One region of the Streptomyces sp. NPDC048462 genome, then DNA from elsewhere that is predicted to be linked to it. Evidence: riboswitches for the same ligand, from Rfam matches in the RefSeq annotation. Region 1 holds a riboswitch; each other region holds the start of a gene.

Region 1 (3,199 bases):
TACTCGGTCATCTCGGCGGCCGAGCGGGACTTGCCCTCGAACTCGTACGTGCCGTCCTTGTAGAACTCGGACGCGGCGACGTCGAGCGCGAGCGCGATGTCCTTGCCGGGGGCGTAACCGGCTTCCTTGATCGCCTCGACGATGAGGTCGAGCGCGGCGCGGTTGGACTCCAGGTTCGGCGCGAAGCCGCCCTCGTCACCGAGACCGGTGGACAGGCCCTTGGTCTTCAGGACCTTCTTCAGGGTGTGGTAGACCTCGGCGCCCCAGCGCAGGGCCTCGGAGAACGACTCCGCGCCGATCGGGGCGATCATGAACTCCTGGATGTCCACGTTGGAGTCGGCGTGCGACCCACCGTTGAGGATGTTCATCATCGGGACGGGCAGCAGGTGCGCGTTCGGGCCACCGAGGTAGCGGAACAGCGGCAGGTCCGAGGCCTCGGACGCGGCGTGGGCGACGGCGAGCGAGACGCCGAGGATGGCGTTGGCGCCGAGCGAGCCCTTGTTCTCGGTAGCGTCCAGGTCGAACATGGCCTGGTCGATCAGCCGCTGCTCGGTCGCGTCGTAGCCGACGAGCTCCGGGCCGATCTGCTCGATCACGGCGAGGACCGCCTTCTCGACGCCCTTCCCGTGGTAGCGGTTGGGGTCACCGTCGCGAAGCTCAATGGCCTCGAACGCACCGGTGGAGGCTCCGGACGGAACGGCAGCACGACCCGTGCTGCCGTCGTCGAGGCCAACCTCGACCTCGACCGTGGGGTTGCCCCGGGAGTCGAGGATTTCCCGGGCTACGACGACGTCGATGGACGGCACGAGGCATCTCCTTCTGGGATATGACGCTGGTTGCGCAGGGTCGCTTTGGCCTTGCGACAAGAGCCTAACCGGCCCGGCCGTCTCAGTCGGCCGCCCGCCCGTCCCCTGGGACGAAAAAGGACCCAAGGGCGGTGATAGCGGGGCGAACAACCAGAAATTTACTGACCAGTAACTACAACAGTTGAACAATCACCCGGAGTTTCCCGGCCCGTCGGGCCCGCAGACCGGCGACCGACAGACCCCGGCCCGGCACGCGTGGGGGGAAGACGCGGGCCGGGCCGGGCGATCGGCGAGGAGAGTGCCGGACTACTTCACCAGGTGCAGCTGCTGCCCCGGGAAGATCATGTCGGCGTCCTTGACGATGTCCTTGTTCAGCTTGAACAGCTGCTCCCAGCCGCCCTTGACGTCGTGGTCGGCCGCGATCTTGCTCAGCGAGTCGCCGGTGACGACCTTGTACTCGCCGTCACCCTTCTTGACCTTCTCGCCGGTCGGGGTGGTCACGGTCTTCTTCTGCTCGGCCTTGGGGGCGGTCGAGCGGTCCGAGCGGTTGGTGGCCGGGGCCTCGGTGCGCTCGGCCTTCTTCGGCTCGGCCTGCTGGGCCGGGGCGGACTCCTGCTTGGGAGCGGACTCCTGCTTGGGAGCGGCGGAGCCGGTGTCGACACCCGGGTCCACGCCGTCGTTGCTCAGGTTGCCGGCACCGGCGCAGGACCAGGCGCCCGGTCCCTGCATGTCGAGGAGCTTCTCGGCCACGGCGATCTGCTGGGACTTGCTGGCCAGGTCGGCGCGGGCCGCGTACTGCGTACCGCCGGCGGCGGCCCAGCTGGACTGCGAGAACTGCAGACCGCCGTAGTAGCCGTTGCCGGTGTTGATGGACCAGTTGCCGCCGGACTCGCACTGGGCGACCGCGTCCCACGTGGAGACGGAGGCGGCGGAGGCGCCGGTGGCACCCATCAGGGGCACGGCGATGGCGGCACCGGTCACACCGGCGAGCGTGGCGATACGGACGGCCCTGGACGGGCGGCGGTGCTTGTTGCCCTTGCTGTTGAGCAGCATCGAGACTTCTCCTCACCGACGCCTGCGAGGTGAGCTGTCGGGTTCGGGCCAAGTGAGTTGCCCGGTCGCACGTCCTAGCGCACGACTTAACCCCAAGCCGGTCCTGATCCGTCCTGCGACGATCGGGCCCGGCACTTACCTGGGTCCCCCGCTCCTGCCTACGGCGCTTTACGCGTCTGTTCCCTTCGACCGACGGCAGGATTCGGCGTGACGGTCGACGGGGCCCGCGGTGCGAGCGGTTCTGACCGTAAACACACGCAACCCCTACATTCAAAGAAGGACATACCGGATAAACAGCCCTTCCTTGCATCGGATAAACGCCTGTTTGCGCAGGTCGGAACGGATGCGGAGGGAGCTCCCGGACAAGACGCGCCAGTTCACGCAAAGAGACCCATGTCTCACTTAGTTCAAAGTGGGACATAGGTCTCTTAAGTACCCCGGATTCGAGGTGATTTCAGCTGTTGATCAGACCGTTTCCACGGCCGCTTCCACCGCTGCTTCCAGGGCGGCCCTGACTGGGCCTCAGCCGGTCGCCTCAGTTGGTCGTCCCGGCCGGTCTCAGCCGGCCTTCACGCCGAGGTCGAGGTGCTGACCGGGCAGGATGAGGTCCGGGTCGGAGCCGACGGCCGCCTTGTTGGCCTCGTACAGCCCGGTCCAGCCGCCGGGCAGCTCCTGCGCGTCGGCGATCGCCCAGAGGTTGTCGCCGGGCCGGACGGTGTACGTGCCGTCGGCGGCAGGCGCACCCTTGGCGCGCCCGTCACCTTCGCCACGCGAGGCGTGCCGCCCCGAGTCCCGCCCGTCGCCGGTCCGCTCCGGGGCCGGCGCACCGCGGTGCTTGCCGCCCGTCTCGGCGGCCGGAGAGGCTCCGTCCCGGCCGTCCGCGGGGCCGGTCTCGCCGGAGGAGCCGGACGCCGGAGGCGTGGCGTCCGGGGAGGCCGAGGCGTCCGGCTTGCGGTCCTTGCTGTCCTTGCTGTCGGCCGGGCCGGCCGTGGAGTCGTCCGACGGGGCCTTCGTCTTGTCCTCGGCCGCGTCGTCCGCCGGGTCGGCGCTCTTCGACGGGTCGGCACTCGCGGACGGGTCCGCGCTCTCCGACGGGTCGGCGGCCGGGGTGGCGGCCGGATCGACGCCCGGGTCGACGCCCGGCAGGGATCCGTCCGCGGCGAGGCCGGAGATGACGGCGCAGCTGGGCCACGCCTTCGGCCCCTGGTCGTCCAGCACCTTCTCCGCCACGGCGATCTGCTGCGAGCGGCTGGCGAGGTCCGCGCGCGAGGCGTACGCCTCGCCGCCGTAGGACTTCCAGACCTCCTGCGAGAACTGCAGGCCGCCGTAGAAGCCGTTGC
Region 2 (3,199 bases), on a different contig from region 1:
CCGCGATGGACCGCACATGGGCGGTGTAGGTGGCGATCTTGCCGCGCAGATGGCGCAGCACCGGAACGCCGCGGGTGTCGAAGCCGGTGGTGACCATGACGGTGCCGACCGACCGGGTCAGCTCGGCGACCGCGCGCTCGAAGCGCTCGGCGACGTCGTCGGGGTCGGTGCCCGGCCGGATGATGTCGTTGCCGCCCGCGCAGAAGCTCACCAGGTCGGGGGCGAGTTCCTTGGCGCGCGGTACCTGCTCCTCGACTATCTGGTCGAGGAGGCGTCCTCGTACGGCGAGATTGGCGTACCGGAAGTTTCCGTGCGCGGCACCCGTGGTGTCCTGCGCCGTTTCGAGGTCCGGGAGCTGGTCGGCGAGGATTACCGCCAACCGGTCGGCCCAGCCGACGAATGTCCCGTCCGGGCCCAGGTCGCCGACTCCCTCGGTGAAACTGTCGCCAATCGCCGCGTACGACTCGATGGCGCCCTGTCGGTTGATGACGCCCTGTCGGATGTTTCTCGAATCGTCTGCCACAAGGGCATATCCTGCACCGTCGATTGTGACCTACGCGACCGTAATACGGGGTTGACGGGTGGTGAGATAGACCACCCAGTCAGATTTCGGTAAAGGGGGAATAAGTGCGACCGTCCTCCGAACACCGGCCGCACATAAGCGGAGGGACGGTGCGCCGCCGCGCACCGCCCCTCCGCTGTATTGCTCAGGTCCGGGTCACCGGACCGGTACCGCCTGGATCAGACGTTGATCCCGTGCGACGCCAGGTAGGCGATCGGGTCGATGTCCGAGCCGTACGCCGGACCCGTGCGGACCTCGAAGTGGAGGTGCGGGCCGGTGGCGTTGCCGGTGGCGCCGGAGAGGCCGACCTGCTGGCCCGCGGTCACGGTCTGGCCCGCCGAGACGGAGAGCGAGGACATGTGGCCGTACTGCGAGTAGTGGCCGTCGGCGTGCTTGATGACGACCTCGTTGCCGTACGCGCCGCCCCAGCCCGCGGTGACGACGGTGCCGGAGGTGATCGCCTTCACGCTGGTGCCGGTGGAGACGGGGAAGTCGATGCCGGTGTGGCTGCCGCTGGACCAGCTGGCGCCGGAGGCACGGTAGGCGGTGGTGTGGTTGCCGGGGACCGGGTGGACGTAGCCGGAGGACGAGCCCTGGTCGGCGGAGGCGGTGTTGGACGCCTGGGTGTCGGTGGAGGCCGCGGGGGCCTTCGACTCGGTCTTGGCCGGAGCCTTCGACGGGGCCTTCGACGGGGTGGTGTCACCCGTGGAGGTGTGCGAGCCGGTGGCCGGGGCGTGGCCCCAGGCCTTGCCGCCGAGGGTCAGCTTCATGCCCGGGAAGATCAGGCTCGGGTCGTCGCCGACGACCTTGCGGTTGTCCTGGTACAGCTTCTCCCAGCCGCCCTTGAGCTTGTGCTCGGCAGCGATCTTCGACAGGTAGTCGCCGGAGACCACGGAGTAGGTCTTGGTGCCGGACTGCTTGTCCGCGACCGGCTTGGCCGGGGTGGCGTGCGCGGCGGCCGACTGCGCGGTGGCGGGAGCGGCCTGCTCCGCGGCGTTGGCACCGGTGGCGCCGAGCAGCGGAAGCGCGATGACGGCTCCGCCGGCGCTCGCGACGACGACGCCGCGGGCGATGGTGGCGGACTTGGGACGGCGGTGCTTACCCGGGATGGGCATGAAGAATTTCCTCTCCGGCGCCTACGAGGTGAGCTGTCGGGTTCGGGCTGGAGATGCCCGGTCGCGCCTGGCGCGACTTCACCCCGAGCCGGCCGGATCTCTCCGGTCGGCGGCTTACCTGGTTCCCCCGCTCCTGCCACACGGTGAGTGGGTGCGAATTCCGGACGGCGGCAGGATTAGGCGTTCCATCCGGATTGACATGGAACGTAAGCGAGCCGGGACGGCGGAAACAAGCCACGGGTTCCGCTCCGGATTCCGCCCCGGGAAATCGGCACGGAATTACGGTGACACTCCGTGGATTATGGATCTTGGCATTCCGCGCGGCGTACGGATTACCCAACGGGCCCGCCGCCACACACCGTCACGGATATGATCCCGCTCACGAGCGGGTGACCATCTCCCGCATAAGCACGGCATGTTCGACTAAAAGCCTCAATACGGACATGTCATGCCCATCGTCCCCGCCGGCGCTCCACGAAGAGGCGGCGCACGGTGGCGGCATCAGAGCCGCCGCCGGGATGATCGGCTGAATATCCGATGTCGTATCGTCACGGGAGTGGACCCGTCGGCGACACGCGTCGGCGGCAGAGCCTCCAGGAGTGACCGTGACGCAGCAGCTGCCGCAGACCCCGTCGACGGAACCCGAGCTGGCGGGGGTCCGTAACTTCCGCGACGTGGGCGGACTGCCCACCACGGACGGCCGCCGGGTTCGCTACGGACGGCTCTTCCGCAGCGGTCACCTGGCGGGCGCCACCCCCGAGGACGCGGCGTTCCTCGGCGGCCTCGGGCTGCACACGGTCTTCGACTTCCGCAACGCGGCGGACCTCAAGCTGGACGGGGCGGACGTGGAGCTGCCCGGCGTGCGCAATGTGAACATCCCGCTCACCGACCCGGCGGACGGCAGCGAGTTCTGGCGGATGGTGCGCGACGGCGAGATGGACGAGCTGCGCGGGATCCTCGGCGACGGCCAGGGCACGGCGCGGATGGTCTCCTCGTACCGCTCGATCATCCTGGACCGCACCGCCGAGCACAGCCGGGTGCTGCACGCCCTGGCCGAGGACAGCGTCCCGGCCCTGATGCACTGTGCGGCGGGCAAGGACAGGGCGGGGCTCTCGATCGCGGTCTCGCTGCTCGCGGTGGGCGTCGGCCGCGAGGCCGTCGAGGCGGACTACCTCAAGTCCAACGACGCCCACCGCCGCTACCGGGTCCGCCGCAGCGACACCTCGGCGGCCGGCATGTCGCCCGAGGTGATGGAGCTCCTCAGCCCCCTCTTCGGCGCCCACAGCGAATACCTCGCCGCGGCCTTCGCCACGATCGACGAGACCTGGGGCGGCACCGAGCGCTACCTCTCCGAGGGGCTGAGGATCACCCCCGCGACGCGGGAGCGGCTGCGCGAGCGGCTCCTCGAAGAGGCGTGAGCGTCCGCCGGGCCAGGGGCCACGGGGTTGGCGGCTACTGGTTGTGCATCCCCACCGCGAACAGCAGGTAGAGGAAGCCCGCGATGACGTGCCCGGCCACCAGG
Region 3 (3,199 bases), on a different contig from region 1:
GGTCGCACAGTTCATGTACCTGGAGTACGACGCACCCGACCGGCCCATCCAGCTCTACATCAACTCGCCCGGCGGCTCGTTCGGGGCCATGACGGCGGTGTACGACACGATGGCGTACCTGACCTGCGAGGTGGAGACCTTCTGCCTCGGCCAGGCCGGCGCCGGCGCGGCCGTGCTGCTGGCCGCGGGAGCTCCCGGCCGCCGGCACGCACTGCCCGGCGCACGGGTCGTGGTGCAGCAGCCCGAACTCGCCGAGCCCGTGCAGGGACAGCCGTCCGACCTGGAGATCGAGGCGCGGGAACTGCTGCGGATGCGCGAGACGCTGACGGGCATGCTGGCCCGTCACACCGGCCGCCCCGCCGAGGAGATCACCGCCGACACCGAGCGCGACCTGATCCTCGACGCCGAGGGCGCCAAGGCGTATGGGCTGGTCGACCACATCGTGCAGAACCGCGGGCCCGCGGCGCTGCCGCCCGTCACGAGGTGAACCGATGGCGCAGCCACCGGATTTCCCGCCACTGCCCGCCCTCACCCGAGCGGAGGGCGAGTTCATCGACCGCTATCTGGAGGTCGTCGACCAGCTGGGCCGGATCAACCCGGCCCGCGCGGACAGTACCTATGGGGCCCTGCGCGCCGCGCAGGCTCTCGCCTCGCACGCGGTGGCGCTGCGGGAGGCGCTCGCGCTGATGCACGAGCGGGGCGAGACGCAGATCCACTCCGACACGTTGACGCGGGCGTTACGGGTGCTGGACGGCGAGCGCCGAGCCGGGCGGCTCACCGTGCCACCCGACCCGCCGAGTTGATCAACTCCCCCGCACCGACACGCCCGACGGGTGGATCAATTTCTCTCGCTCGTTCGGCGCAGGTGTTACCTCGCACGAGGGACGGGTCAACTTGCGCTTTCGAGGTGGGCCATGGGTGAAATCCGCCGTTCCACCCCTGATACCGCAACGGCTGGAGAAGTGCTGCGACTCCCCGCAAGGCCCCTGTCCACCCGAACGGGTCAGTCGTGACGAGCCTCACATATCACCGTTTCACCTCGGAAATCCGGCGTTCGGTGAGTCAAGATCCCTGGGACGACAAGCCCCCGCCACCGCGGCGGGGCGGTCCGGGCGGACGCCGAGTCCTGCCGCTGTCCGGATGCCTGGTCGACAGGAGTGGATCGGCAGGAGTGGAGGACCCAAGCACAACGGGCCGACCGGACTTCCGGTCGTCCCTCGGGGTGAAGCCGCCTTGTGCGGCCGGGCGACTTCGCCGGCCCGAACCCGACAGGTCATCCTTCACAGGCGGCTGACGAAGGGTTGCGCATGACTGCGCAGGTTCATGTCCCGTCTCTCCTCGCTCGGGCCACGACGGCCTCGATCATGACGCTCGCCGCCGTCGGCGGCACGCTGTTCGTCCCCGGCGCCGTGACCGACGCCCAGGCCGCGACTCATTCGATGAAGGCGCTCAACATCGCCGCGTCGAAGAAGGGATCGCCCTACCGGTGGGGCGCCACCGGCCCCAGCCGTTTCGACTGCTCCGGGCTGACGCTCTACTCGTTCAAGAAGGCGGGCAAGAAGCTCCCGCGCACGGCCCAGCAGCAGTACAACAAGACCCGCCACATCTCGGCGTCGAAGCGGCAACGCGGCGATCTGGTCTTCTTCCATTCGGGCCGCAGCATCTTCCACGTGGGCATCTACGCAGGCAGCGGCAAGATCTGGCACTCGCCGAAGACCGGCGCCGTGGTGCGGCTGGAGAGGATCTGGACGAAGAGCGTCTACTACGGCCGGGTCGGCTGACGCCGCCGCACCCCACCGGACGCATGGCTCCCGTCAGTGCAGCAGGGTGCCGGTCACCAGCACAGCCCCCAGCACGGTGAGTGCCGCGCCGCTGCCGCCCTCGATCGCGCGGGCGGTACGCGGCCGGCGCAGCCACCGGCCCAGCCGGTCCACCAGGAGCGCCACGGCCGGGAACCAGATCAGGGCCAGCAGCACGACGATCGCGGCGAGCAGCAGCGTCCTGGGCAGCGGGGCGGCCCCGGCCGGGACGAACTGCGGAAGCAGGCTGAGGAAGAGCACCGGGGCCTTGGGGTTCAGCGCGTTGGTCAGGAAGCCCTGGCGCAGTGCGCGCCGGGTCCCGACGGCAGCCTCCGCGTCCGCCTTGCCGTCCGGGTGGTCCGCCGTGGTCCCGGTGGCGTTCGCCCGCCCCTTTCGGGCCGAGCGCAGTGCGCTGACGCCCAGGTAGAGCACGTACGCCCCGCCCAGGAGCTGCACCGTGCGGAACAGCACCGGCACCGCCACCAGCACGGCGGCCAGCCCGGCGACGGCGAGCGCGGTGTGGACGAGCAGTCCCCCGGCCACGCCGAGCGCGGTCGCCACCCCCGCCGACCGCGAGGCGAGAGCGTTGCGTACGACGACGGTGAAATCCGCTCCGGGAAGCGCGACCATGACGGCCGCGACTCCGAGGAAGGCGGTCAGCTGGGCATCCATGGCTCCACCCTGGACCCGAACAGCCTTTAGCATGTACTTGCAATCTTGTGGGTCTGCCAAAAGGAACGCTTAATGTACGACCCGACACGGCTGGCGGCGCTGGTGGCGGTCGCCGAGGCCGGTTCGATCACCCGGGCCGCCGTCCGCCTGGGCTACACCGCCCCCGCGCTCTCCCAGCAGCTCGCCAAGCTGGAGCGGGAGGCCGGTGCCGCACTGCTGGTACGGCACCACCGGGGCGCCCGGCTGACCGCTGCGGGCGAGCTGCTCGCCGGCCGGGCCAGACGGGTCCTGGACGAGATGGACCAGGCGCGCCACGAGCTGGCGCGGCTGGCCGGGCTCTCCGGCGGGCGCCTGCGGGTCGGCACCTTCACCACGGCCGGCATCCATCTGCTGCCTCCCGTGCTGAGCGCCTTCCGCCGGGCGCACCCGGACGTGGAGCTGATCGTCACGGAGTACGAGCCGCCCGGCGGGGTGGCGGCCGTGGCCGGCGGCGAGGTCGACCTCGCGCTGACCCACGCGTACGAACCGGCCGCCACGGCGCCGCTCCCCTCGGGGCTCAGCGCCGAGCCGCTGCTGGTCGAGGAGCTGGTGCTGATCACCGCGGTCGGTCAGGTCCTGGCCGACGGCAGCGGGCGGCTCCCGGTGACGGACCTCGCGGGCCGGCCGCTGATCAGCAGCGCCCCCACCCATCCGCCTCGGCGCGGGGTGGAGAACGCACTGGCCGAGGC
Region 4 (3,199 bases), on a different contig from region 1:
GGGCAGCAGAAAGAATGCCCCGCCGAATAGCCGCTCCTTGTATACGGCGTAATTGTTAATGTCGGCCGCCGGGGGTGTTTACGGCATGTTGCGAAGTCCTCACCCGGGCCGCCGGGGGTGCGGCTGCGCCTCCCGGCCGGCCGGGGCGGCGCAGCCGGTGCGCGACGGTGGCCCGCTCGGCGTGCTGGGCGGCGAGCGCCCTCGCCCGTTCCGCGTCGCCGCGCGCCACGGCGTCCACGATGGCCCCGTACTCGGCCCACGCCTCTGCGGGGCGGGCCGGCTGCTCGACCGCGTACATCCAGGCGATCTTGTGCCGTAGCTGGGTGAGCAGCGCGATCAGGCCGGGGCTGCCGGAGGCCTGGGCGAGGGTCTCGTGGAACCAGCCGCCCAGTGAGCGCAGGTCCTCGCCCTCGCCCCGGCGGGCCCGCTCCTGGCCCAGCCTGACCAGACCGCGCAAGACCTTGAGGTGGGCGTCGGTGCGGCGCTGGGCGGCCCGTGCCGCACCGAGCGGCTCCAGCAGCATGCGGACCTCCAGGAGGTCCGCCGCCTCCTGCTCGTCGGGCTCGGCGACGCAGGCCCCGGCGTGCCTGCGGGTGACGACGAAGCCCTCGGACTCCAGGGTGCGCAGCGCTTCGCGCACCGGGACGCGGGAGACCCCGTAACGGCGTGCGAGCACTTCCTCGGTGAGCCGGCTGCCGCGTTCGAAGACACCGGAGACGATGTCGTCACGGATTGCCGTGCATACCGAATGCGCCGGAATGCGCATGTCCGAACCTCCGCCTTAATCCCCGCGAAACGCGGCCGATCGACGCCTGTCCTGTGACTCTATTGCAATGCGGACGCATTTCCGATGCCGGGCCGAAATTCATGAATATCTTCTGACCCCGGAGGCGTTCGGGAACGGGTGCCGGACGGCGTTCCGGCGGCCGGGTACGGCCGAAGGCCCCGGCGCGACGCCGGGGCCTTCGGTGAGGTGCCGCGTGCCGGTCAGACGCTGACGCCGTGGGCGCGCAGATACGCGACCGGGTCCATGTCGGAGCCGTACGAGGGGGTGGTGCGGGCCTCGAAGTGGAGGTGCGGCCCGGTGGCGTTGCCGGTGGAGCCGGAGAGTCCGATCCGGTGTCCCCGCCCGACGCTCTGGCCGACGGAGACGTCGATCGAGGAGAGGTGGCCGTACTGGGTGTACGTACCGTCCGTCATCCGGAGCACGATGTTGTTGCCGTACGCGCCGCCCCAGCCCGCCTCGACGACCGTACCGGCGCCGACGGCGACGACGGAGGTGCCGGAGGCGGCGTGGAAGTCGATGCCGGAGTGGCTGCCGGAGGACCACAGGGAGCCGCTGGACTTGTAGCCGGTGCTCACATAGGAGCCCGCGACGGGCAGCTGGAAGGCGCCCAGCCGGGCGCGCTCGGCGGAGCGGGCGGCGCGCGCCTCGCTCTCGCGGGCCTCCTCGGCCCTGGCGGCGGCCTCGGCCTTCTTCTTCGCTTCGGCCTTCTTCCTGGCCTTCGCCTTCGCCTCGGCTTCCGCCTTCGCCTCGGCGGCGTCGGCCTGGTGCCGCTGCACGTCCGCCTGGGCGTCGATCCGGGCGGCCAGGCCGCCCTCGATGGCGATGATCTGGGAGAGGCCGGTGTCGCCTGCGGCGGGGGCCCCGGTGTCCGCGGCGAGGGCCGGGGAGGCCAGGGATCCGATGACGCCGGTGGTGGCCAGGGTCGCGATACCGACGGCCCTCGCGCCCCGGCACGTCATACGGCTCGGGGCACGGTGCTTCCCCGTGGCACGGGTGAACGCCATGAAGTGGCTGGTCCTTTCCTTCCTTCTCGCCTACCGGGTTAGCTGACGGGTTCGGAGCAGGAAGGTCTCCTACGGATCCCCGGCCTCGTCGAGGCACGGTCATCCGATTCACCCCAGGGACTGTGTGGGTCCCCGGCTCCCCGGGCTCGCGCCTGACGGGGACTCGGCGATGACTGCCCGGTACGTCGCGGATGCGGCATACGAGTGACGGACAGCCGGGCCGACGCTAAGCGGGGGTACTTCCCCGCACCAAACGGACAGGCGGTTTTGTAGCGCATCCCACAGGGCAGACAGGCAACCTCTCCACCAAAGCGGGCAAAAAGGAAGGCCCTGGCGGCAGACGACCCGCCAGGGCCCCGCTCCCGCCCCGCAGTCGGGGGCGGTGGCGGCTCAGCCGGTGACGACCGAGACCTCTCCGATGCCGAGAGCCCTGACGGGCTCCTCGATCTGCGCGGCGTCCCCGACCAGGACCGTGACGAGGCGGTCCTCCGGGAAGGCGTTGACCACGGCTGCCGTCGCCTCGACCGTGCCGGTCTCGGCGAGGCGCGCGTACAGCTGCGCCTGGTAGTCGTCAGCGAGGTGCTGCTCGACCTGGTCGGCGAGGGTGGCCGCGACGGACGCGGCCGTCTCGAACTTCAGCGGTGCCACGCCCACGAGGTTCTGCACGGCCGTCTCGCGTTCGGCGTCCGTCAGGCCCTCGGCGGCCAGGGTCCGCAGCACCTTCCACAGGTCCTCCAGCGCCGGTCCGGTGGACTCCGTGTCCACCGATCCGCTGATGGCGAGCATCGCGGCGCCGGTCGCCCCCGAGGCGGAGTCCCGGGCCGAGGAGCGCAGCACCTGGGCGAAGGCGCGTACGCCGTAGGTGTAGCCCTTCTCCTCGCGCAGTACCCGGTCGAGCCGGGAGGTCAGCGTGCCGCCCAGGCAGTAGGTGCCGAGCACCTGGGCCGGCCAGACGCTGTCGTGCCGGTCGGCGCCGATCCGCCCGATCAGCAGCTGGGTCTGCACCGCTCCGGGGCGGTCCACGATCACCACCCGGCCGGTGTCGTCGGCGGTGATCGGCGGGACCGGCCGGGACGCGGCGGTGTTGCCCGACCAGTCGCCCAGGGTGTCGGCGAGCAGGGCGTCCAGATCGATGCCGGTGAGGTCACCGACGACCACCGCGGTCGCGGTGGACGGACGGACGTGGGCGTCGTAGAAGGCGCGCACGGCCGCGGAGTCGATCCGCTCGACGGTCTTCTCGGTGCCCTGGCGCGGCCGGGACATGCGGGCCGTGGCCGGGAAGAGCTCCTTGGAGAGCTGCTTGGCCGCGCGCCGGGCGGGGTTCGCCTGCTCGTGCGGGATCTCGTCGAGCCGGTTGTTCACCAGCCGCTCGATCTCGCTGTCCGCGAAGGCCGGTGCCCGCAGGGCC

The links. A riboswitch is a leader RNA that binds a small molecule or an ion and turns the genes downstream of it on or off. The one in region 1 is predicted to bind cyclic di-AMP.
Region 2: it holds a riboswitch for cyclic di-AMP, as region 1 does, so the genes downstream of both, ACGFU6_RS30815 (peptidoglycan DD-metalloendopeptidase family protein) here and ACGFU6_RS18395 (transglycosylase family protein) in region 1, are expected to answer to the same signal.
Region 3: it holds a riboswitch for cyclic di-AMP, as region 1 does, so the genes downstream of both, ACGFU6_RS24040 (C40 family peptidase) here and ACGFU6_RS18395 (transglycosylase family protein) in region 1, are expected to answer to the same signal.
Region 4: it holds a riboswitch for cyclic di-AMP, as region 1 does, so the genes downstream of both, ACGFU6_RS09070 (M23 family metallopeptidase) here and ACGFU6_RS18395 (transglycosylase family protein) in region 1, are expected to answer to the same signal.

What each region holds. Positions count from the first base shown of each region.
Region 1 is NZ_JBICXG010000010.1:29,655-32,853, forward strand. It holds gene eno (phosphopyruvate hydratase) at 1-806, opposite strand, end outside; gene ACGFU6_RS18395 (transglycosylase family protein) at 1,113-1,859, opposite strand; cyclic di-AMP (ydaO/yuaA leader) riboswitch at 1,864-2,035, opposite strand; gene ACGFU6_RS18400 (transglycosylase family protein) at 2,418-3,199, opposite strand, start outside.
Region 2 is NZ_JBICXG010000024.1:103,705-106,903, forward strand. It holds gene ACGFU6_RS30810 (SGNH/GDSL hydrolase family protein) at 1-523, opposite strand, end outside; gene ACGFU6_RS30815 (peptidoglycan DD-metalloendopeptidase family protein) at 742-1,677, opposite strand; cyclic di-AMP (ydaO/yuaA leader) riboswitch at 1,681-1,870, opposite strand; gene ACGFU6_RS30820 (tyrosine-protein phosphatase) at 2,283-3,095, shown strand; gene ACGFU6_RS30825 (DUF6126 family protein) at 3,130-3,199, opposite strand, start outside.
Region 3 is NZ_JBICXG010000015.1:39,586-42,784, forward strand. It holds gene ACGFU6_RS24030 (ATP-dependent Clp protease proteolytic subunit) at 1-487, shown strand, start outside; gene ACGFU6_RS24035 (hypothetical protein) at 492-803, shown strand; cyclic di-AMP (ydaO/yuaA leader) riboswitch at 1,108-1,304, shown strand; gene ACGFU6_RS24040 (C40 family peptidase) at 1,308-1,781, shown strand; gene ACGFU6_RS24045 (LysE family translocator) at 1,815-2,471, opposite strand; gene ACGFU6_RS24050 (LysR family transcriptional regulator) at 2,544-3,199, shown strand, end outside.
Region 4 is NZ_JBICXG010000004.1:118,058-121,256, reverse strand. It holds gene ACGFU6_RS09075 (GntR family transcriptional regulator) at 56-766, opposite strand; gene ACGFU6_RS09070 (M23 family metallopeptidase) at 988-1,791, opposite strand; cyclic di-AMP (ydaO/yuaA leader) riboswitch at 1,804-1,970, opposite strand; gene ACGFU6_RS09065 (M16 family metallopeptidase) at 2,182-3,199, opposite strand, start outside.